Regions from separate parts of the Lysinibacillus sp. FSL W8-0992 genome, predicted to be linked through region 1. Evidence: riboswitches for the same ligand, from Rfam matches in the RefSeq annotation. Region 1 holds a riboswitch; each other region holds the start of a gene.
What was found. Region 1 has a riboswitch for S-adenosylmethionine ahead of NSQ74_RS04970 (cyclase family protein). Riboswitches for the same ligand answer to the same signal wherever they lie in the genome.
Positions count from the first base shown of each region.

Region 2: linked by a shared signal. The riboswitch ahead of metK (methionine adenosyltransferase) and the one ahead of NSQ74_RS04970 (cyclase family protein) in region 1 are both predicted to bind S-adenosylmethionine.
Region 3: linked by a shared signal. The riboswitch ahead of NSQ74_RS06230 (bifunctional homocysteine S-methyltransferase/methylenetetrahydrofolate reductase) and the one ahead of NSQ74_RS04970 (cyclase family protein) in region 1 are both predicted to bind S-adenosylmethionine.
Region 4: linked by a shared signal. The riboswitch ahead of NSQ74_RS17120 (YezD family protein) and the one ahead of NSQ74_RS04970 (cyclase family protein) in region 1 are both predicted to bind S-adenosylmethionine.

Region 1 is NZ_JBBOZQ010000001.1:1,035,228-1,040,619, forward strand. It holds gene NSQ74_RS04960 (Cof-type HAD-IIB family hydrolase) at 1-151, shown strand, start outside; gene NSQ74_RS04965 (DedA family protein) at 580-1,176, shown strand; gene NSQ74_RS04970 (cyclase family protein) at 1,248-1,985, opposite strand; SAM riboswitch class I at 2,198-2,299, opposite strand; gene NSQ74_RS04975 (hypothetical protein) at 2,408-2,713, opposite strand; gene NSQ74_RS04980 (VOC family protein) at 2,968-3,411, shown strand; gene NSQ74_RS04985 (methyltransferase domain-containing protein) at 3,484-4,086, shown strand; gene NSQ74_RS04990 (DUF1540 domain-containing protein) at 4,200-4,358, shown strand; gene NSQ74_RS04995 (group-specific protein) at 4,401-4,649, opposite strand; gene NSQ74_RS05000 (histidine phosphatase family protein) at 4,803-5,348, shown strand.
Region 2 is NZ_JBBOZQ010000001.1:1,904,732-1,910,123, reverse strand. It holds gene NSQ74_RS09540 (alanine/glycine:cation symporter family protein) at 1-826, opposite strand, end outside; gene NSQ74_RS09535 (alpha/beta hydrolase) at 956-1,762, opposite strand; gene NSQ74_RS09530 (gamma carbonic anhydrase) at 1,898-2,410, shown strand; gene metK (methionine adenosyltransferase) at 2,772-3,968, opposite strand; SAM riboswitch class I at 4,224-4,342, opposite strand; gene pckA (phosphoenolpyruvate carboxykinase (ATP)) at 4,545-5,392, shown strand, end outside.
Region 3 is NZ_JBBOZQ010000001.1:1,283,573-1,288,964, forward strand. It holds gene hemG (protoporphyrinogen oxidase) at 1-847, shown strand, start outside; SAM riboswitch class I at 973-1,072, shown strand; gene NSQ74_RS06230 (bifunctional homocysteine S-methyltransferase/methylenetetrahydrofolate reductase) at 1,163-3,010, shown strand; gene metH (methionine synthase) at 3,003-5,392, shown strand, end outside.
Region 4 is NZ_JBBOZQ010000001.1:3,401,282-3,406,673, reverse strand. It holds gene NSQ74_RS17135 (DMT family transporter) at 1-167, opposite strand, end outside; gene NSQ74_RS17130 (LysR family transcriptional regulator) at 302-1,177, shown strand; gene NSQ74_RS17125 (phosphopantothenoylcysteine decarboxylase domain-containing protein) at 1,275-1,949, shown strand; SAM riboswitch class I at 2,164-2,261, shown strand; gene NSQ74_RS17120 (YezD family protein) at 2,335-2,490, shown strand; gene NSQ74_RS17115 (flavin reductase family protein) at 2,704-3,192, opposite strand; gene NSQ74_RS17110 (hypothetical protein) at 3,835-4,374, shown strand; gene NSQ74_RS17105 (ABC transporter ATP-binding protein) at 4,574-5,392, opposite strand, start outside.

The DNA of each region.
Region 1 (5,392 bases):
AGATAATGATATTGATATGTTAAAGCAAGTTGGATATGGTATTGCGATGGGAAATGGCAGTGTTGCATTAAAAAATATCGCTGATTATATCACGATGAAATCAGATGAAGGTGGCATAGATTATGCATTGCGCAAGCTACAGCTTATCTAAGGTAACAAATATAATAAAGAATGAAATAATATTGCAATCGCATCTATAGGGGAATGTTCTCAGATTGTATGAATAAATTATAAATAATGATTGTAGTAGCTATTCTAGTTGCCATTGTCGTATGTATTTGTTTTTTAGTCAGCGCATCAGTCACGACGAAATAAGTCGTACATGATGTGAGTCTACAGTAAGGAATATGGTGTCATCATCAATAGAAATTAGCGCTGAAGGAGATACGAAGATACGGTAAAGCGGGTTTTTGTTGAAAACTGAATTTAACAAAAATAAAGTTCTGTTGATTGTACAATATTGATATACATGTAATAATGATTAAACCTATGCAAAAGTGATTGTTAGAAATAATTGACTTTAAGAGGCTTATGTTAAGCTAAGATAATGGGAAAATTAAGGCTTTAGGTGGGGTAAAAATGGTGCATCACGTGCAATCTCTTATTGAACATTACGGGTATTTTGGGATTATTCTTATACTAGTTGGAGGGATTGTCGGGCTGCCACTTCCTGACGAAATTTTTTTAACCTATGTAGGGTATAATGTTTATCGAGAAAATTTAGAGCATATTCCTGCATTAATAAGTGCTGCGGTGGGAGCTGCAGGAGGCATCACCCTCAGCTACTTTGTTGGTCGTCGATTCGGTTTGCCGTTATTACAAAAATATGGGCCAAAAATTTATATAACTGCACAAAAAATTGAGTTTACGAAAAAATTGTTTGAAAAGATAGGGCCTGTATTATTATTAATTGGATACTTTATACCTGGCGTTCGTCACCTTACAGCATATATTGCAGCCATTAATAATTATCCTTATAAAAAGTTTGCTGTTTATGCGTATGCAGGTGCAATAGTATGGACTTTCACATTTATTACTTTAGGGAAAGAGCTAGGAAATAAGTGGCGTTTTGTTGGTATGTATTTATCCCAATACAGCCTCTTTGCTATATTGCTGTTTATAGTAATAATGCTGATTGTGTACTATATTTTTAAAAAAAGAAATACGATTAAATGAATATCGCATGTTAAAAGAAGGTCTGCTGCAAATGTTATATGACATTTGAGGCAGACCATTTTTGTATTGAATTAAGGCAAAATAGCAAATGAACGTACAGGGAATCCAGATGCTTTTTCAGGCTTTGGCACAATATTGAAAATGACTGCTCCTTTTGCTGGTAGCTTATCTAAATTCGTCATCAGTTCAATTTGATATGTATCCTGATCTAGTACAAAGTATTCGCCATCAAGCGTTCCATTTTTACGGAAATCTGCCGCTGAATCTGTATCGAACGTTTCGTGACCTATTGCATTGATGTTCCGTTCTGTAAATAAAAACTGCAATGCTTCTAAACCCCAACCTGGAATATGGTTATGACCATCTTTATCTTTATTATTAAATAAATCCTTATCAGGCCAGCGTTTACTCCAATCAGTTCGCAGAGCAACAAATGTACCTGCTTCAATTTCTCCATATTCTGCTTCGAAATCTAAAATATCTTGTACACTTAACGTGAAGTCATTGTCCGATTTAGCTTCCTTGGACTTATCAATAACAATTAGCGGTAGGACAAGTTCTTTTAATTCTAATTCGTCTAAGTAGCGTGTATCTGAAACAAAGTGGATAGGTGGATCAATATGTGTTCCATATTGCCCGGGAAACGTAAATTGTTGTGCAAAGAAGCCGTCATTATGCGAAAAGAGCGTTTCAAATTTGGCATCTTCAAACATAAAAAAATGAGGCGAGTTAGGTCCGAATGTGTGTGTTAAGTCAACCCATTCCTTAGATTTTAATAACTGCAATGCTTGTAAAAGTTCATTTGTCATTTTTATTCCCTGCTTTCTTTATTATGAGTGGTGAATTAATTTCATCATTACATACGAACATTGAAGAGATAAAAATTACGCTTTAGGCAGACGCTTTCCACGTGCAAGCCCCTAGCCCCTTTTGCTCCATATGAAATTAACTCTTGTTTAAAATAAAATAAAAAAAGAGCCCTCCTTGAAAGAAGAGGACTCTCGTGTAACTGAAGTCAGTCTCCTCATCTTCTTGCGAATTTCGCAAATTGGAATTAGCACCATGCCTAAGACTGGTTGCTGAGACTTCATAGGGCCAATCCCTCCATCTCTCTTGATAAGAAAAATATATGAATTTTCAGAAATAGTAATACCAAATACTTTAGCATAATCATAAATAGTTTACAAGTTCTATCGGAGTGCATGGTTATAAAAAATAAGAAGCTTTTCCCTTACCAATATAAAATTACCGCTATACTACAGCACCCACCTTCTGATAATACAATTCGAATATTATCTGGCGTATATTTCGCTTCAAACTTCGCCGTAACGCCAGCTGAAGAAATGAGTTTTTGCACTTCATCTTGCTTGGAAAGCTGTGCGGCATTTTTAAGATCATGTGCAAATTGATCAGACCCTTCAATTTTCTCTGTCAGTAATTGGGCCTGCTGCATAATTGGCTGAATTTGTTTGGCAGATGTTTTCAACTTCAACGTATTAATAGGCGGGTACGGATTTGGGTTTGGGGATGTGGGCATCGCAAGCTGTCCCGGCAAATGATGCGGTAAAGGCGTATTAGAAGTGCCCCAATGTGGATATTGATAAACATAATACGGATAAGGATTGTAATACAGCAGAATTCCTCCAATCCATAGCTAATATCTTAGTGTATCTTATGTAGCGGCATTATGTTTTGTGTTGAAGAACATCTTTTATATGGAACGTGAGATAAAGGGAAATTAATTAAAAAAGTAGAATAAGTATTAGATACTGTAGAAAAGGGGCAGATGGGATGAATCGTTTAAACTTAATTACATTGGGTGTGAAAAATATGGTAGAATCGCTGGCATTTTATCGTGATGGGCTTGGGTTTGAAGTAGTCGTTTATGGGGATGAAACAAATCCAGATGTTATTTTTTTTAATAATGCAGGAACAAAAATATCTTTATTCCCAATTGAGCGCTTAGTAAAGGATATTGATGAAGCGAATCCACCTGCTGTAGGGAATGGCTTTAATGGCATTACACTTGCCTATAATGGAAAGTCTAAAGAAGAAGTCGATGAAGTATTTTTGTTAGCAAAAAAAGCTGGAGCGAATATTGTAAAAGAGCCTGAAACAGTGTTTTGGGGAGGCTATAGCGGCTATTTCCAAGACCCAAACGGCTTTTATTGGGAAGTTGCACACGGTGATATGTGGCAATTTGATGAAAATGACATGTTAATTATTACGCAATAGATTGTCAGTGTGCTTTGATGAAGTTTTGTCAAAGCACGTTTTTATAAACTAACCGATAGAGGAGATGGTATAGTGAAACCGTTTTGGGAGAAAGATTACTTAGCGGATACGCATTATGCTTTTGGTAACCCAAGTGATGAGGTGGTTGAATGGGCAAAAACATTACAAGCTGGGGCGCGTATTTTAGATATAGGGTGTGGTGATGGTCGGCACGCAGTCTATTTAGCACAGCTTGGGTTTGAGGTTGAAGCCATCGATATTTCGGAGGCAGGTATTGCTAAAATCAATAAATATAAAGCGTTGCACCAATTACATAACTTACAGGCTATTGTGCACGATGTTACTACTTATAAGTTTAAACATTCCTATGATTGTATTATTTCACATGGCTTGTTCCACTTTTTAGAGCGTGAAGCTTGGCATAGCATTATTCATTCAATGCAAATACATACGAAGACACAAGGCATCAATATTATTACCGTATTTACAGACGAAGTAGATATTCCAGACGATTTAGCACCATTTGTTAAAGGAATATGTAAAGAAGGCGAAATCAAAGATTTATATCATAGTTGGTCTATTCAATATTATCGTTCCTACCAATTTGAAGATCAGCATGACAACAATATTAAACATTGTCACGCAGCAAATAAATTAGTCGCTGTTAGAAGATAATAAAGAAAAAACAGGCACCATTATGATTTTAGGCTATATTAAGGTTTTATGTTTAAGTTAAGTATTGAAAACCCCGAATTTGTTAAGGATAACAAAAGAGGAGGTGTGATACGATGGCACAACAGATTCTATGTGAAGTCAATAACTGCACGCATTGGGGCTCTGGTAACAAATGTACAGCAGAAGCTATTTACGTTGTAAGTCAAAAAGGTCAGCATGCATCCAATAGTGAAGAAACAGATTGCAAAACATTTACACCTGAAGAGCATTAATGGCGTTAGGGTAACCCTTTAGGGGGCTACCCTTTTTTTATGTCATAACTGGTACATATCTACTTTGTCTTTCTTGAACAATAGGGTATGAGCATTTTTCACTTTTTCCTCTACATAATCTAATGAATAGTTGCCAAATGCGTCTGTTAAATCACCGATTGCACGAGATAAATTATCAATGACAGGTATTAATGTTTCGAGTTCTTTCAATTCTTTCCCTGCGTTCATCTCATCCATAATTTCATGAGCAAGATGTTGGATTTTCCGAAGGCGTTTGTTTTCCGCTTGCATCATATCCTCCTTTAAGCATCATCTTTTATACTGACTAAATATATGATGGTTATTTGTAGTTCATGAGTAATTACTTTTACTCATATTTGTTATAAATGGTAAAATGTTAGAAATAAACGTAGCAATTTTTTTCAATTTGTAGGGGGGAGCGAAATGAAGAGGATTTACATAATTAGACATTGCGAAGCACAAGGGCAATCTTCAAATGCGCCTTTAACAGAAAAAGGGCACAAGCAGGCAATGCGTTTAGCTGAATTTTTTCTTACTTATAAAATCGACCGAATCATTTCGAGTCCATTTTTACGTGCTATCCAATCGATAGAACTATTAAGTAAAACAACAAACAAAAAAATTGAGATAGATGAACGCCTTTCAGAACGTATATTAAGCACAGATAATTTACCGGATTGGTATGAAAAACTAAAATTAACTTTTACTAATTTGGATTTAAAATACGAGGGTGGGGAGTCCAGTCAGGAGGCAATGGATCGCATTAAGAACGTTGTAAAAGAAGTGGCTGAGAGAGGAACTGAACATACAGTTATCGTCAGTCATGGTAATCTAATCTCCTTACTATTAAAGAGTTATCAAAGTGACGTAGATTTTATGTTTTGGCAAAGGCTAAGTAATCCAGATGTCTATCAAATAAGCTATATTCATAACGAAGCGGTTATCGAACGTATTTGGGATGCACAATAATAGAAGACAAGAAGCCAGACTACATTATGATAAATGGAGTCTGG
Region 2 (5,392 bases), 870 kb from region 1:
CTGGATGCGCTCCAGTTCCTTGACCAGCTTCGTTTGAATAAATACCACGCTTAACACCCCAAGCGATTGCTGAACCAATAATACCCCCAAATACTTCTTGAGCACCAAAAGCACTTGAAAAAATTAAAGAAAATACAGCAGGCACTTGTGAAATATTCATAAAAATGATAATAATTGCCATTAGAATATAAGCTAAAGCCATGAACGGTACAACGACCTGTGCTACATTTGCAATCGATTTAACCCCACCGAAAATAATTGCACCTAATAATACGACAATTATTATTCCTGTAATCCAAGGTTCCATACCGAAAGCGTTTTCAACAGCAACCGAAATTGCATTCGATTGAACGCCAGGCATTAATATTAACATTGCGATTAACGCCGCAATCGCAAAAATGACTGCAAACCATTTTTGCCCCATTCCTTTTTCAATGTAAAAGGCCGGACCACCACGGTATTCTGTATCTTTCTCTTCTTTATATATTTGTGCTAATGTCGACTCAACATAAGCCGTCGCCGCACCGATGAAGGCAATTGCCCACATCCAAAAAATTGCACCAGGCCCCCCCATTGCGATTGCAGTTGCCGTACCAGCAATATTACCTGTACCAACACGCCCTGATAATGCAATCGACATTGCCTGGAAAGAAGAAATTCCTTTTTCCGATTTCTCTCCTTTAAACATTAAGACGAACATATCCTTAATGAGTCTTACTTGTAGGAACCGTGTAATGATTGAAAAGAATAAACCAATCAATAAAATACCATAAATAAACCACGGCCCCCATAAAATACTGTTTAGAAAACTTACAATACCTTCCATTTTACCCCTCCCAAAATATGAATATTCTTACTTTAAGACATTATAGTATTACATTTTTCTGAAAATTACAATATTATTTCCAAGTTACTATACATCTTATTCAACAATATTTTTCGGAGGGGAAACATTCTATCGAATTATATATCCAATTCGACGCAAGGCATTATTAACAAAATCTCGGATATAGACAAAAATCTCTTCACGCTCTATTTCATGGAATAGATTATGGTAGCATTTTGCCCATTCTTTAAATTGGAATTCAGCAAACTCCTGTTGATGTAGCCAATTGCGTGTTTGTCTAGTTTCCGTGATACTATCTCTTTCACCAGTCATAATAAGCATAGGCGTGTTCGGAAACTCTGCTTTTGGCATGACCGCTAAATTGCGCATCATTTGCTGTAATTCACGATACCACTTTACTGAGATAACGGACTTAAAAGGAAACTCGTCCTTCATTTCATCTCTACCTTCGACACTACGCGTTAATTTGTCAAAAGAGATATCGTGTGTCATTTTAACGCTTGCCGTTAAAGCACTTAAGCTCGTTAATGCATTTGATAACTTACCAGGCTGTAATTTTAAATGCAGCCAAGGTGATGTCAAAATAATTCCTGCACACTCATATTTTCTCTTATGCATTGTATGAAGGATTAACGTTGCTCCTAGTCCGTGCCCCATTAAAAACACTGGCAAATCATATGAAAAAGCATTTTCAATTAAATGCCTTGTATATTTGTTGTACTCTTTAAAGTCCTCATCATGGACACGTGAGAGTTTCGCATTTGCCCCATGATTCGGTAAATCCCCCATGACTACGTGGAAGCCTTCCATTCTGAGTTTTTCAATAAGCCATGCGTACCAACGGTGATTTTCATAAGCACCGTGAACAATAGCAATCACAGCCTTCGCTTGTCCATCAGCTTCCCATTTCCACATTCACATAGTCCTCCTAAATAAATAGTTACACAATGATTATAACGAAATATTCTCGTCTTTATAAAATTATATTTGCATAAAATTGCGCATTTGATACGATAATACTACATCAAAGAAAGAAAAGAGGCGTTTAGCATGATTTATCCGTTTAAAGACAAAACACCTAATATCGATCCATCAGTTTTTATAGCTGACTATGCAACCGTTACTGGTGACGTAACGATTGGTGCCGAGACAACTATATGGTTTAATACAGTTATTCGAGGTGATGTATCACCAACAATAATTGGTAAACGAGTAAGTATCCAAGATCTTTGCTGTCTACATCAAAGTCCAAAATATCCATTAATAATCGAAGATGAAGTAACAGTTGGACACCAAGTAACTTTACATAGCTGTACAATTCGAAAAAATGCATTAATAGGTATGGGATCAATCGTGTTGGATGGGGCAGAGATAGGAGAAGGTGCATTTATTGGTGCGGGTAGTCTTGTACCTCCAGGTAAAGTCATTCCTCCTAATTGCTTAGCATTAGGTCGTCCAGCAAAAGTTGTACGTGAATTAAATGCTGAAGATAAAGAAGACATGGAACGTATCGTTAGAGAATACGCCGAAAAAGGTCAATATTACAAATCTCTTCAAAAATAATGGATGCCCTAAAAATACGCGGGCTGCGATATAGGTGTAAGTGCTCTAGTAATAAACAAAGTTATATAGGATAAAAAATAAATTCGCGATTTCCTTCCAAGGTAAACGGAAAGACGCGAATTTTTTTGCAATCAATTACGCCTAGGCATCATTTCATCCAAATTTTTACAGTATGCTCGAAAAGCGCCTTAGAAAATCTATGACATCCGCCTAGGCCTTTAACTTGCTTCAGCATTCAAATCCAACCTTTAGAAGTGGGGTGTGAATGCTGAAGCAAGTTAGAAAGGGGCCATTACGTAGCCCCTTCACTAAAACATTTGCTTATGTTTACCACATATTCGAATGCTCTTTACAAAATAGCTTATAGACTTGCTTTTTCTCTTAATGCATCAGCCTTGTCCGTATTTTCCCAAGGCACATTTAAATCTGTACGACCAAAGTGACCATAAGCAGCCGTTTGTTTGTAAATTGGGCGACGTAGATCTAGCATTTTAATGATGCCTGCTGGACGTAAATCAAATAGTTCGCGAACCCATTGTACGATTTCGCTTTCGCTTACTTTTCCTGTACCAAATGTATCTACTGCGATTGATACTGGTTGTGCTACACCAATGGCATAAGCAAGTTGGACTTCAGCACGTTCTGCTAAACCTGCAGCAACAATATTTTTTGCCACATAACGAGCAGCATATGCAGCTGAACGGTCTACTTTTGTAGCGTCCTTACCAGAGAATGCACCACCACCATGACGTGCATAGCCACCGTATGTATCAACGATGATTTTACGCCCAGTAAGTCCAGCATCTCCTTTAGGTCCACCAATAACAAAACGACCTGTTGGGTTGATGAAATATTTCGTTTGAGCATCTAATAACTCACTAGGTACTACTGGTGCTATTACTAACTCTTTTAAGTCTGATTGAATTTGTTCAAGTGATGCTTCTTCATCATGCTGTGTTGAAATAACAATAGTATCGACACGAACTGGGATGTTGTGTTCATCATACTCAATTGTCACCTGTGTTTTACCGTCTGGACGTAAATATGCTAGTTCACCTGATTTACGTACTTCTGTTAAACGACGAGCTAATTTATGCGCTAAACTAATAGGTAATGGCATTAACTCAGGTGTTTCGTTACAAGCGTAACCGAACATTAAGCCTTGGTCACCTGCGCCAATAGCTTCAATATCTGCATCAGTCATAGAACCTTCGCGCGCTTCTAATGCTTGGTCTACACCTTGGGCAATATCTGGTGATTGTTCACCAATTGCAACTAGTACTGCTAAGTTTTCAGCATCAAAGCCATATTTACCGCGTGTATAGCCGATTTCTGCTACTGTATCACGCACGATACCTTTAATATCTACATAAGTAGAAGTAGTGATTTCCCCTGCTACTAATACTAATCCTGTTGTTACAGTTGTTTCACACGCTACACGTGCATTTGGATCTTCTTTTAAAATGGCATCTAAAATGGCATCCGAAATTTGGTCACAAATTTTGTCGGGATGTCCTTCTGTTACACTCTCTGATGTAAACAATCGACGGTTTGTCATTTGATTTTCCTCCTATTACTCTTACAAATAGCATTTGCGAAATTAATACGGTACTCATTACCCATGTCAAGTTCGCTCCTGAAGGATAGAACTTTCAAGCCGTTGTTGCTTTTAACATGAGGATTTCGAAAGATCCGTCATTATAATAAGGAAAGAATTGTATATACTTACCTTTACATTCATTATGAAAATAAAAAAAATCCTTTTCTCACGTACTTTACATGAGGAAAGGAATAATGACTTCGTAACCTTTCACTCTTATCGTTCAAGGGTTTTCCCCTTGCATCAGGTTGGCACCAGCGCATGTCGTGAAATAGTTCATGCAGGTTGCCGGGTTTCACAGGGCCTGACCCTCCACCAGCTCGGGATAAGAGTATCCGTTCAATTCCTCATCTTACGTAAAAGGTCGAACGTTGTCAATTATTTTATGACTTTTTGTTGAAAGTTATTTAAAACACGAAAATAATTTTTGAATTAGTATAGATTATTAAAGCAATTGTGTTATACTATTTTTGAAATTAAGAAAAACTCCCTCAAACTCAAGGGAATACTATAAAAAAGGATGGTATTTAATCGATGAATTCAGTAGAAATTGCAAACGAACTGAAGGAATTATTAAACGGCGGGAACATTAACGTTCAACTTTCAGTACCACAATTAGCGGAAAAAGCTACATCTCGTGGTGAGGCTATGTTAACAGTAGATGGCGCAGTTCGTGCAGAAACTGGCAAATACACTGGTCGTTCACCTAAAGATAAATATACGGTAGAAGAAGAAAGCACAAAAGATAAAATTGACTGGGGTAAAGTAAACCAACCAATTTCTTCGGAAGTGTTCGATAACTTATATGTAAAAGTAGTTAAATACTTAAAAGAACGTGACGAATTATTCGTATTCAACGGTTTTGCTGGTGCTGACAAAGATTCACAATTAAGCATCCAAGTAATCAATGAATATGCTTGGCATAATCTTTTCGCCCATCAATTATTTATCCGTCCAACACAAGAAGAATTAGCTTCTCATGTTGCTGACTTCACAGTTATCTCAGCTCCTAACTTTAAAGCAGATCCAGCTATCGATGGTACATCTTCTGAAACATTCATTATTGTATCACTTGAAAAGAAAATCATCCTAATCGGTGGTACTGAATATGCTGGTGAAATGAAAAAATCTATTTTCGGTATTATGAACTACCTATTACCACAACAAGGCATCCTATCAATGCACTGTTCAGCAAACGTAGGTGAAGCTGGCGATGTGGCATTATTCTTCGGTTTATCTGGTACTGGTAAAACAACTTTATCAGCTGACCCTGACCGCAAATTAATCGGTGACGATGAGCACGGCTGGTCTGACAACGGCGTATTCAACATTGAAGGTGGTTGCTATGCAAAAACAATTAACCTTTCTGCTGAAAAAGAACC
Region 3 (5,392 bases), 250 kb from region 1:
GATTGCTTCTACATTGCCGTACTTAATCGATTATAAAAATGAATACGGTAGCATCATCAAGGGGTTTGATGCAAATCGCGAACAATTTATGAAAGCTTCCAATAAAAAGTTTATTTCGTTTAAAAAAGGCTTATCATCTCTAATTGACCGTCTTGAAGAAACGTTAACAGAAGTAGAAATTATTAAAGGTGTAGCAACAACAAGTGTAAAGAAACATGAAGGGCAATATACAATTACATTAGCAAATAGTAGAAAGCTTGAGGCTAATCACGTTGTTCTAGCGTTGCCCAATGAAGCGGTGCAAAGCTTATTACAGGACCCATCGTTAGATCATTATTTTAAGGAATTTACTACAGCTTCTGCAATAACAATTTACTTAGGTTTTGATGTACCGGATGCAGTGCTACCAGCAGATGGAACGGGTTTTATTGTGTCACATAATTCAAATGTCCAATGCAATGCAGCAACTTGGACAAGTCGAAAATGGAAGCATACATCTGCTAATAGTAAATTGCTTGTACGACTCTTTTATAAGAGCATCAATCCTGCGTATGAAAAATTACGTAAGATGACAGATGAAGAACTAGCTGCTGTCGCATTAGACGATGTAAAGAAAAGTTTAGGGATTGATGAAAAGCCAACTGTAGTTAATGTTGCGAAATGGATTAATCAAATGCCAAAATACGATTTAGCACATCATGAGGCATTGAAGGGCTTAATAGCTGAGCTTGCAGAAAGGTATCCAAATTTATCGATTGCAGGCTGTTCTTATTTCGGAGTAGGCATTGGTGCTTGTATTCAAAATGGTAAAAAAATAGGCGAAGAGCTTGGAGAAAAACTAGTATAACGGTAAAACAAATGCGGAAATTTGATATTTTTCTGGAGAAATCTCCTTTGTTAAGTGAAATAGTCTTGACTCTATCGCCTGTAAACGATATGATTCTTTTAATTATTTGAAAAATTCATACTACATTCTTATCGAGAGAAGCCGAGGGACTGGCCCTATGAAGCTTCAGCAACCAACTAATGTCAGGTGCTAAATCCAGAAGACCTTTTTGGTCGAAGATGAGAAGGAAAAACAATTACGATTCGTTAAAGCCTTCTTTTTTTAAAAGAAGGCTTTTTATATTTTTGGATACAAGGAAAGTGAGGGTTACGTTTTATGGGATTGCTAGAAAAGTTAAAATCACATGTGTTAACTGCAGATGGTGCCATTGGTACTGTATTATATGGCTACGGCTTGGAGTACTGCCATGAAGAAATGAATGTACAGAGACCGAAGTTAATTGAAAAAATCCATAAAGAATATATTGCTGCTGGTGCAGATGTGATTCAGACAAATACTTACGGTGCTAATGCGATTAAATTAGCACGCTACGGTTTAGAATCGCGAGTTCAGCAGTTTAATGAAGCTGCAATCACGATTGCGAAACGTGCTGCAGCAGATGGCGGACAATTTGTGTTAGGCACAATTGGAGGCATCCGTGGTATTCGTAAAAGTGATGCAACGTTAGAGGAAATTTTATCGACAGTTGAAGAGCAAGCAAATGTGTTACTTGCAGGCAATCCAGATGGCCTTTTACTTGAAACGTATTATGATTTCGAAGAGTTAAGCGCAACGTTGAAAATGTTACGTGCCAAAACAAAGCTACCAATTATTGCGCAGGTGTCGATGCATGAACCAGGCGTGTTACAAAATGGAATGGCATTAAATCAAGCATTGCACGAGTTAGAGGCTCTTGGTGCAGATGTAGTAGGCGTAAATTGTCGTTTAGGACCGCATCATACAATTCAAGCATTTGAAGGAGTTGAGCTTCCTGAAAAAGCATTTATGTCTGCATATCCAAATGCATCCTTGCTAGATTTAGAGGATGGGCGTGTCGTATATGAGTCAGAAGCTGATTATTTTGGTCGTGCCGCAGTTGCACTGGTTGACCAAGGTGTTCGTTTAATCGGTGGGTGCTGTGGTACAACACCAAAGCACATAGCAGCAGCGAAAAAATATTTAGAAGAGTTAACACCTATTGAAGAAAAGTTAGCAAAGCCTGAAAAAGTACAGGTTGTACGTGAAGCAGAGCCTGCGACGTATGAGCCATTGCACGCGAAGGTAAAGCGCGAGCGTTCGGTTATCGTGGAGTTAGACACACCAAGGCATTTAGAAATTGACGGCTTTATTCAAGGTGCGAAAAAATTATATGAAGCAGGCGCTGATGTAGTGATGATGGCAGATAATTCACTTGCATCGCCCCGCATTAGTAATGTGGCAATGGGTGCGTTATTGAAGGAAACGCACGGTGTCCGACCGTTAACGCATATAACGTGCCGTGATCGTAATTTAATTGGATTACAGTCACATTTAATGGGCTTAAATGCACTTGGCATTCATGATATTTTAGCGGTTACTGGAGATCCGACTAAGGTAGGTGATTTCCCAGGAGCCACAAGCGTTTATGATGTATCTTCTATGGAGCTAATCCAGCTGATTAAACAGTTAAATGACGGTATTTCATTTTCCGGAAAGCCACTTCGTAAAAAGGCAAACTTCTCTGTAGCGGCAGCATTTAACCCAAATGTACGTGTACTAGACCGAGCAGTAGCTCGACTAGAGAAAAAAATAGAGCATGGTGCGGATTACTTTATTTCTCAACCAGTTTATACGAAAGAAAAAATCATTGAAATTTATGAGGCAACAAAGCATTTAGATGCACCAATTTATATTGGTATTATGCCAGTAACGAGCTATAAGAGCGCTGAGTTTTTACACCATGAAGTACCAGGTATCAAACTATCTGACGATGCACTGTCACGCATGAAGGCATGTGGTGAAGATAAGGAACGTTCAACATTAGAAGGGATTGCAATTGCTAAAGAGTTAGTAGAAGTAGCTGCAGAGTATTTCAATGGTATTTACTTAATTACACCGTTTTTACGCTATGATATGACGCTAGAGTTAATGAAATTTATTGAGCAATTGGATGAACAGAAAAAAGGGGTAAGTATAGATGGCTAAGCACTTGATTGAAGAGCAACTAGAGAAACGAATATTAATTCTGGATGGCGCAATGGGTACAATGCTTCAAAATGAAAACTTATCAGCAGAAGATTTTGGTGGCGAGGAGCTTGATGGTTGTAACGAGAATCTTGTATTAACTAGACCTGATGTGCTTGAAAAAGTTCACCGAAAATATTTAGAGGCTGGTGCGGATATTATTTGTACAAATACGTTTGGAGGTACGCCTCTCGTATTAAATGAATATAGCCTTGGGTCTAAGGCAGAAGAAATTAATAAACGTGCGGTAGAAATTGCGCGCAAAGTAGTGGATGAGTTTTCTACTCCAGAGTGGCCCCGTTTTGTTGCGGGAGCAATGGGGCCAACGACAAAAACATTATCAGTAACTGGCGGTATTACCTTTGATGAACTTGAAGAAAACTTTTATGTACAGGCAAAGGCACTAATCGAAGCGGGCTCAGACGTACTGCTTCTTGAAACAAGTCAGGATATGCTAAATGTAAAAGCGGGGACACTGGGGGTATCACGTGCGTTTGAGGAAACTGGAAAAGAACTACCTGTTATGATTTCAGGCACGATTGAGCCAATGGGCACAACGCTAGCAGGGCAAACGATTGAAGCCTTTTACATATCAATTGAGCATATTAAGCCGTTATCTGTCGGCTTAAACTGTGCGACAGGTCCAGAGTTTATGACAGATCATATTCGTTCGTTAGCGGAGCTTTCTACCGGCTATATTAGCTGTTATCCAAATGCTGGTTTGCCAGATGAGGAAGGTTGTTATCATGAATCTCCAGAAACTTTATCTCAAAAATTAAAAGGTTTTGCTGAAAAAGGCTGGCTTAATATTGTTGGCGGCTGTTGTGGAACAACACCAGCACATATTGCGGCAATCCGAGAGGTGCTGAAGGATGAAAAGCCGCGTCAATTACCGGAAAGTACACATGGTCATGTTGTATCTGGTATTGAACCTTTAGTATACGATGATTCGATGCGTCCGCTATTTATTGGGGAGCGAACGAATGTTATCGGCTCCCGAAAATTCAAAAATTTAATCATTGACGGTAAATATGAGGAAGCGGCAGAAATCGCACGTGCACAAGTGAAAAATGGGGCACATGTTATAGATATTTGCTTAGCGAACCCAGATCGTGATGAATTAGAGGATATGCGTGGCTTTATGCAGGAAGTTGTTAAAAAAGTAAAAGTACCGCTTGTAATTGATTCTACAGATGAGAAAGTAATTGAGGAAGCGCTGAAATTTTCACAAGGTAAAGCCATTATCAATTCTATTAATCTAGAGGATGGCGAAGAACGTTTTGACGCCGTAATGCCATTAGTGAAAAAATATGGTGGCTCTTTAGTTGTCGGTACGATTGATGAGCAAGGGATGGCAGTAGATCGCCATCGTAAACTAGAAATTGCCGAGCGTTCTTATCAATTATTAACAGAGAAATGGGGCTTAGCTCCAGAGGATATTATTTTTGACCCGCTAATGTTCCCAGTTGGTACAGGGGATGAACAATATATTGGTTCAGCACTTGAAACAATCGAGGGCATTCGTCTTATTAAAGAAAAACTGCCTCGCACGTTAACGGTTCTTGGCGTAAGTAATATTTCCTTCGGCTTACCACCAGTTGGCCGTGAAGTATTGAATGCTGTCTATTTATATCACTGTACACAGGCAGGCTTGGATTACGCGATTGTCAACACAGAGAAGTTAGAGCGTTATGCATCAATTCCTGAAGAGGAAATTAAGCTTGCAAATGACCTATTATTCAATACAAATGATGAAACATTAGCGGTATTTACTGATTTTTATCGTGATAAAAAGAAAGAGAAAACTGAAGCAGATATTCCGAAAACAGTGGAAGGACGCTTAGCTTATTATATTTTAGAAGGTACTAAAGAAGGGCTTATTGAAGATCTTGATGCCGCTCGTGAAATTTTTGACGCACCGCTTGATATTATTAATGGACCATTGATGGAAGGGATGGCTGAGGTTGGTCGCTTATTCAATGATAATCAGCTTATCGTAGCGGAAGTATTACAATCAGCAGGTGTTATGAAGGCGGCTGTAGCGCATCTTGAGCAATTTATGGAGAAAAATGAGGACAGCTCTGGTAAAGGTAAAATGGTGCTTGCTACTGTAAAAGGCGATGTGCATGATATTGGTAAAAATCTCGTAGATATTATTTTAAGTAATAACGGATATAAGGTGGTTGATTTAGGCATTAAAGTAACGCCATCACAGTTAATCGAGGCTATTCGCAAGGAAAAGCCTGATTTTATCGGTCTGTCGGGATTACTTGTTAAATCTGCTCAGCAGATGGTTATCACTGCCCAGGACTTTAAAGCAGCAGGTATTAATGTTCCTATATT
Region 4 (5,392 bases), 2.4 Mb from region 1:
CGTTTATAAAAAATAATGCCTGCTGCCAAAAATGCGATGATACAGCGTAACGCTACCACATTAAATACAGCTAATGTTTCAAGTCCCATTACCATAAACGTATAAGACAATCCCCAAAACATTGTAACTATGACCATTAATAAATTTGCTTTCCCTTGATTACTCATTATGCACCTTCTATCTCTGTGTACTAAAACAGTTTCATACTAAAATTTACTATATATCTTGTATTGTGATTAGTAAAACGAATGTTTATAATGATTAGTATTAAAAAAATTCATGTATATATGAGGGAATGTGAATGAGTTTAGTCAAATATGAGATTTTAAATAAAGTTGCAGAAGTTTCAAGCTTTACGAAAGCGGCTGACGCTCTTGGATTAACCCAATCGGCAGTTAGTCATGCTGTTTCCAGCTTAGAGAAAGAATGTGGATTTGCCCTTATTCATCGAAGTCGAACAGGTGTGACATTAACGAGCGAGGGACAAACAATGCTTCGGGCTATGCGAAATGTTCTTGATGCGGACGAATTATTACAACAAGAAGCGGCCCATATTCTTGGTGTAACCAGAGGGAAATTGCGAATAGGTGTTATTTCTAGTATTTCTTCCAACTGGATGCCAGAAATTATCCGTATTATGGACAATCAGTTTCCAGGTATACAAGTAGAGTTACGTGAAGGGGACTATTATGAAATTGAACAGTGGCTACAAAGTGGTGAAGTTGATGCTGGTTTTCTTAATGGTCAAAAATCGGAGCAATTTCAATTTATCGAATTGGTCCAAGACCCCCTTTTATGTATAGTTTCTGATCAAAGCTCTCTTTATAATCGTTCAGAAATTGATATTACTGAACTAGAAGACATGCCTTTTATAATGACATCGTATCGAGGAACTAATGATGTAAAAGTAATTTTAGAGCAGTACCATGTTAAACCGAATATTCGATTTGAGCTATCGGAGGAGGTTGGGATTATTTCGATGATTTCACACCATTTAGGCATTACAATTTTACCTCGATTAGTGATTAACCGATTACCGTCCTCATTAAGGGCTATCCCACTAAAGCAAGGTGGTTATCGTACGATAGGGCTAGCCATGAAACATCAAGCCTCACCAGTAACGAAAAAGTTTGCGGAAATTTTAAGTGTGTGGCTAAAAGAACAAAATAAGAAATAGGTTATTTAAGCTTTTTACGTTAAAATAGAACATGTAGATTGCTTATTAATTTGTTATTTTTCAAAAATGATAGTTTGAAAAGAAAAGGTGAGTGTGAGTGGGGACATTACAAGGAAAAACCGTACTCATTACAAGTGGGGGAACACTTGAAAAATGGGATCGTGTGCGAGGGCATACGAATTTATCGAAGGGGTCAATGGGCTGTTATTTGGCTGAAGCAGCTCTAGCCGCAGGTGCAGACGTCATCTATATGCATGGCTATTTTGCACAATTACCGATTAATCAAGATAAAATGCGTACAGTACGCTTTGAAGGTATTGAAGATTTAAGTGACAAGGTTCGTCATGCTGTACAAAATGAACAAGTAGACATCGTTATTATGGCAGCTGCAGGCTCTGATTGGGTCATTGATAAAGTATACGATCAATCGGGGAATTTAATGGAAGGTGCAGGGAAGATGCCGTCTGACGAGCCCCCAGTTATTCACTTTAAAAAAGCACCAAAAGTGTTAGGGCAAATAAAGGGTTGGCAGCCAAATGTCACTTTAGTAGGATTTAAGCTAGAGGCAACGGACGATGAGGAGTTTTTACTGTCCCGTGCACGTCTTCGTATGGAAACAGCCAATGCACAGTTGATGGTTGCCAATAGTTCACAATCTTTATATGGCGGACAAGAGCCACATTGGATTGTACCTGCACAAGGACAACCTATCAAAGTCATTGGTAAACAAGAAACGGCAAAAGTGTTAATGGAATTCTTACAAAACGAATAAAGAGCAGCTGTGTAGAATATATAATTCTGCACAGCTTTTTTATGTTTTGAACATTCATACTAATGCTTTCAAGATCTTAAGATTGGATTTTAAGAAAATTTAGAGCAATAAAAATGTACTTTTTTCTCTATTGCATAGTATTCAGCTAGGTTTTATAATATTTATATTGACAATAGGTTTTCTGAATTATAGAATTATTTCCAAGAAACGTAAACTCTTATCGCGAGAGGTCTGGAGGAATGAGGCATAATGAAGTCTCGGCAACTGAGTTAATCGGTGCCAACTCCAGCAAAGTTATCTGAGAGATAAGGGGAGGCATCAAATCGTCTTGATGCGTGGATCTCTTTTATACACAAAAGTATGAAAAAAAGAAGGGGTGTATCGTATGTCTCAACTGTCTAAGATTGATGATAAGAAATTAGAAGTTATTGCGAAGGCTATTCAAAATTTAGAATTTGGTGAAGTGCAAATTACAATTCAAGATGGAGTTATTGTCCAAATTAATCGACTGGAAAAACAAAGATTTCCTCAAAAAAAGTAAAGCTTTAAAAGAAGCATAGAAATTAACTCGGGACCAAATTTTAAGCTTATTGTCGCCACATAGTGTCCTGAGTTAATATGCAACATTCATGTACTTGATTCATGTTCCAATATTGTACGCATGTGCAGATTGTTCGTAATGAAAAAATATTATTAACGTACAAACAAAAAAAGTAGGCATCTCAAAATAAAATTTGAAATACCTACTTTTTTATTATTCGTAAAAACTCGTTGGGATTTGACCAATATGCCTACGATGATAAAGCAATGGCTCCTTCTGCGCATTATCAATTTCTAAAATATGACCAATGAAAATCGTATGGTCCCCTGCATCGATTTTTTTATACGTTTCGCATTGCAGCGTAGCTAAAGTATCATGTAATATTGGCAAACCATGTAAAGAATTAGACCATTTGACTTGCGCAAATCGGTCAGGGATTTTGCTTGAAAATACTGTACATAATTGTGTTTGATCGTTCGCTAAAATATTTACCGCAAATTTGTCCGTATTACTAAAAAGTGGATGCAGCTGCGATTTTTTGTCCAATGACCATAGGATAAGGAGCGGATCTATGGAAACAGATGCAAAGGAATTGACCGTTAAGCCAATCGGTTCATTAACATCGCTGTAAGCTGTGACAACTGTGACACCTGTTGGATAATTACCTAAAGCCTGTTTAAAAGCAGTTACTTTGTCCGTCATACAATCACCTCTTATTATTTTATGGAGAATACGGGTTGTTTGTTCTTGTAGCATTTTTTCTGGTGCTATTATGGATAGCCTACAAAATAATCCAGCAACTGTAAAGCTGATTAATAACGATTATTTTAAAAAAATCATCAATTGAAAGGATTTTTTTAATGCTTTTTAATGCTGATTATTACTTGGATATCCAGACTTCTACTTTATATTGTATCTTTAGTCATTAGTGTCAGTAGCAGTTATAGAGCCGGATGGAGATATTAAAGGGATAGATTATTTAGTTAAAATATCTAGTTTTTAAGAGGGGAATGACTTTAACGTTAAAATTTATTTAAAATTGATAGAGAAAAAATTGTATGGTAAAATCTAAGCAAAAATTTTTATCGTTAATATTCTGCATAACGGAACTATTTTTACTTTAATAAAAATAGCTTGATTTATTGATACTTTGCCTATTGAATGAGTTAAGTATTTTCAAATTACTTATGCCTAGGAGGTAGTTAGTGTTAATCGGTTGAAGGTTGTTAAATGTATTCCATCAGGACCATTATGAAATAAATGGTATACCAATACTCACGTACTAGGGATTAAAGATGGGCATATTAGACAACTATATCCAAAAAACTAATGTGAGGTGAATATATGATGGAAGTAGTAACAATTAATGAATTTGTTGTAAAAAGAATTATCGACGATTTGGAAGACGCAGTCAACAATCCTGATAAATATACGATAAGCATAAACGATAATTGGGATGAATTTGTTTCTTTTATCAATAACACTCAAAATAAATATATAGAAGAAGACGGTCTTCTTAGACTTGATGGTGGGTTATCGATTAAATGCTATAATAAAGAGATTTTAGGTGTTCGATATTGGGACTATCTCCCTGAGCTATGGGGATATATTGTCAATGTGATTGAAGATTACTTAGAGGACGGCATTGGGAAAAGTTATTTTCCTGATCAACCAGTTAAAATACAATTAAAGCAATTAAAAAATAAAAAAGTACAATTTTTATTTGATAACGACGATCATGTGTTAGAATTTGAACAAAAAATGCTATTAGGTATCTTTTTAAATCGTGCTGAAGTCTTTTTTACTGTTCTTGTAAAAGAACTTGATTTGACTAAATATAGCTACGAAATTGAAAAAATTCAAAAATTAAAAACCCAGATATGAATCAATTTATATTGAGTGCAACTAATCAAAAAGTGTTAGATTGATTGAATCAATCTAACACTTTTTCTATACCGTTGATGTCCGCTGCGGCGGTGTTTTCCGCTCAGCACAGTAAGCCATAACCCTCGCTATTGTGCAGAGTGCCTCCGCCTTTCATTGTGTGCTGTTATGAACAGAAGTCACCAACTTCGCTACCATCTTAGCCAACAACAACAGGCTTTTCAGTGCCTTCGTTGCCTTTGTTTTGTCCACTATTACCTGGAATAATACGTTCTTCAGTTTCTTTATCGAAGAAGTGTACTTTATTCATATCCAATGCCAGTGGCAATACTTGGCCTGGTTTAGCAGTGGCATTGGAATCTACACGTGCAATAAATTGATGACCTTCGATTTGTGAATAGAGCATAATCTCTGCGCCCATTAATTCAGCTACTTCAATTGTTACATCGACTCTTGAACCTGGAGTTGATTCGATAAATGCTTGTTCATCGTGGAAATCTTCAGGACGAATACCCATAATAACTTCTTTATTGTTATAGCCTTGCGCAAGTAAGTCTTTCATTCTTTCTTGTGGCACAGTAATGGACGTATTCCCAATGTGGAATTTGCCATCTGTAAGTGTACCCGTAAAGAAGTTCATAGCAGGGGAGCCGATAAAGCCGCCGACAAATACATTATTCGGTTGCTCATACACTTCTTTTGGTGCACCTACTTGTTGAATAATGCCATCTTTCATAACAACGAGGCGAGTAGCCATTGTCATGGCTTCTGTTTGGTCATGTGTCACGTAAATTGTCGTTGTTTGTAAACGTTGATGAAGTTTTGTGATTTCAGCACGCATTTGTACGCGAAGTTTCGCATCCAAGTTTGATAAAGGCTCATCCATTAAAAAGACTTTTGCATCACGAACAATGGCACGACCTAATGCAACACGTTGACGTTGCCCCCCAGAAAGGGCTTTCGGTTTACGATTTAAATATTCTTCCAGCCCTAAGATACGCGCTGCCTCGTTCACGCG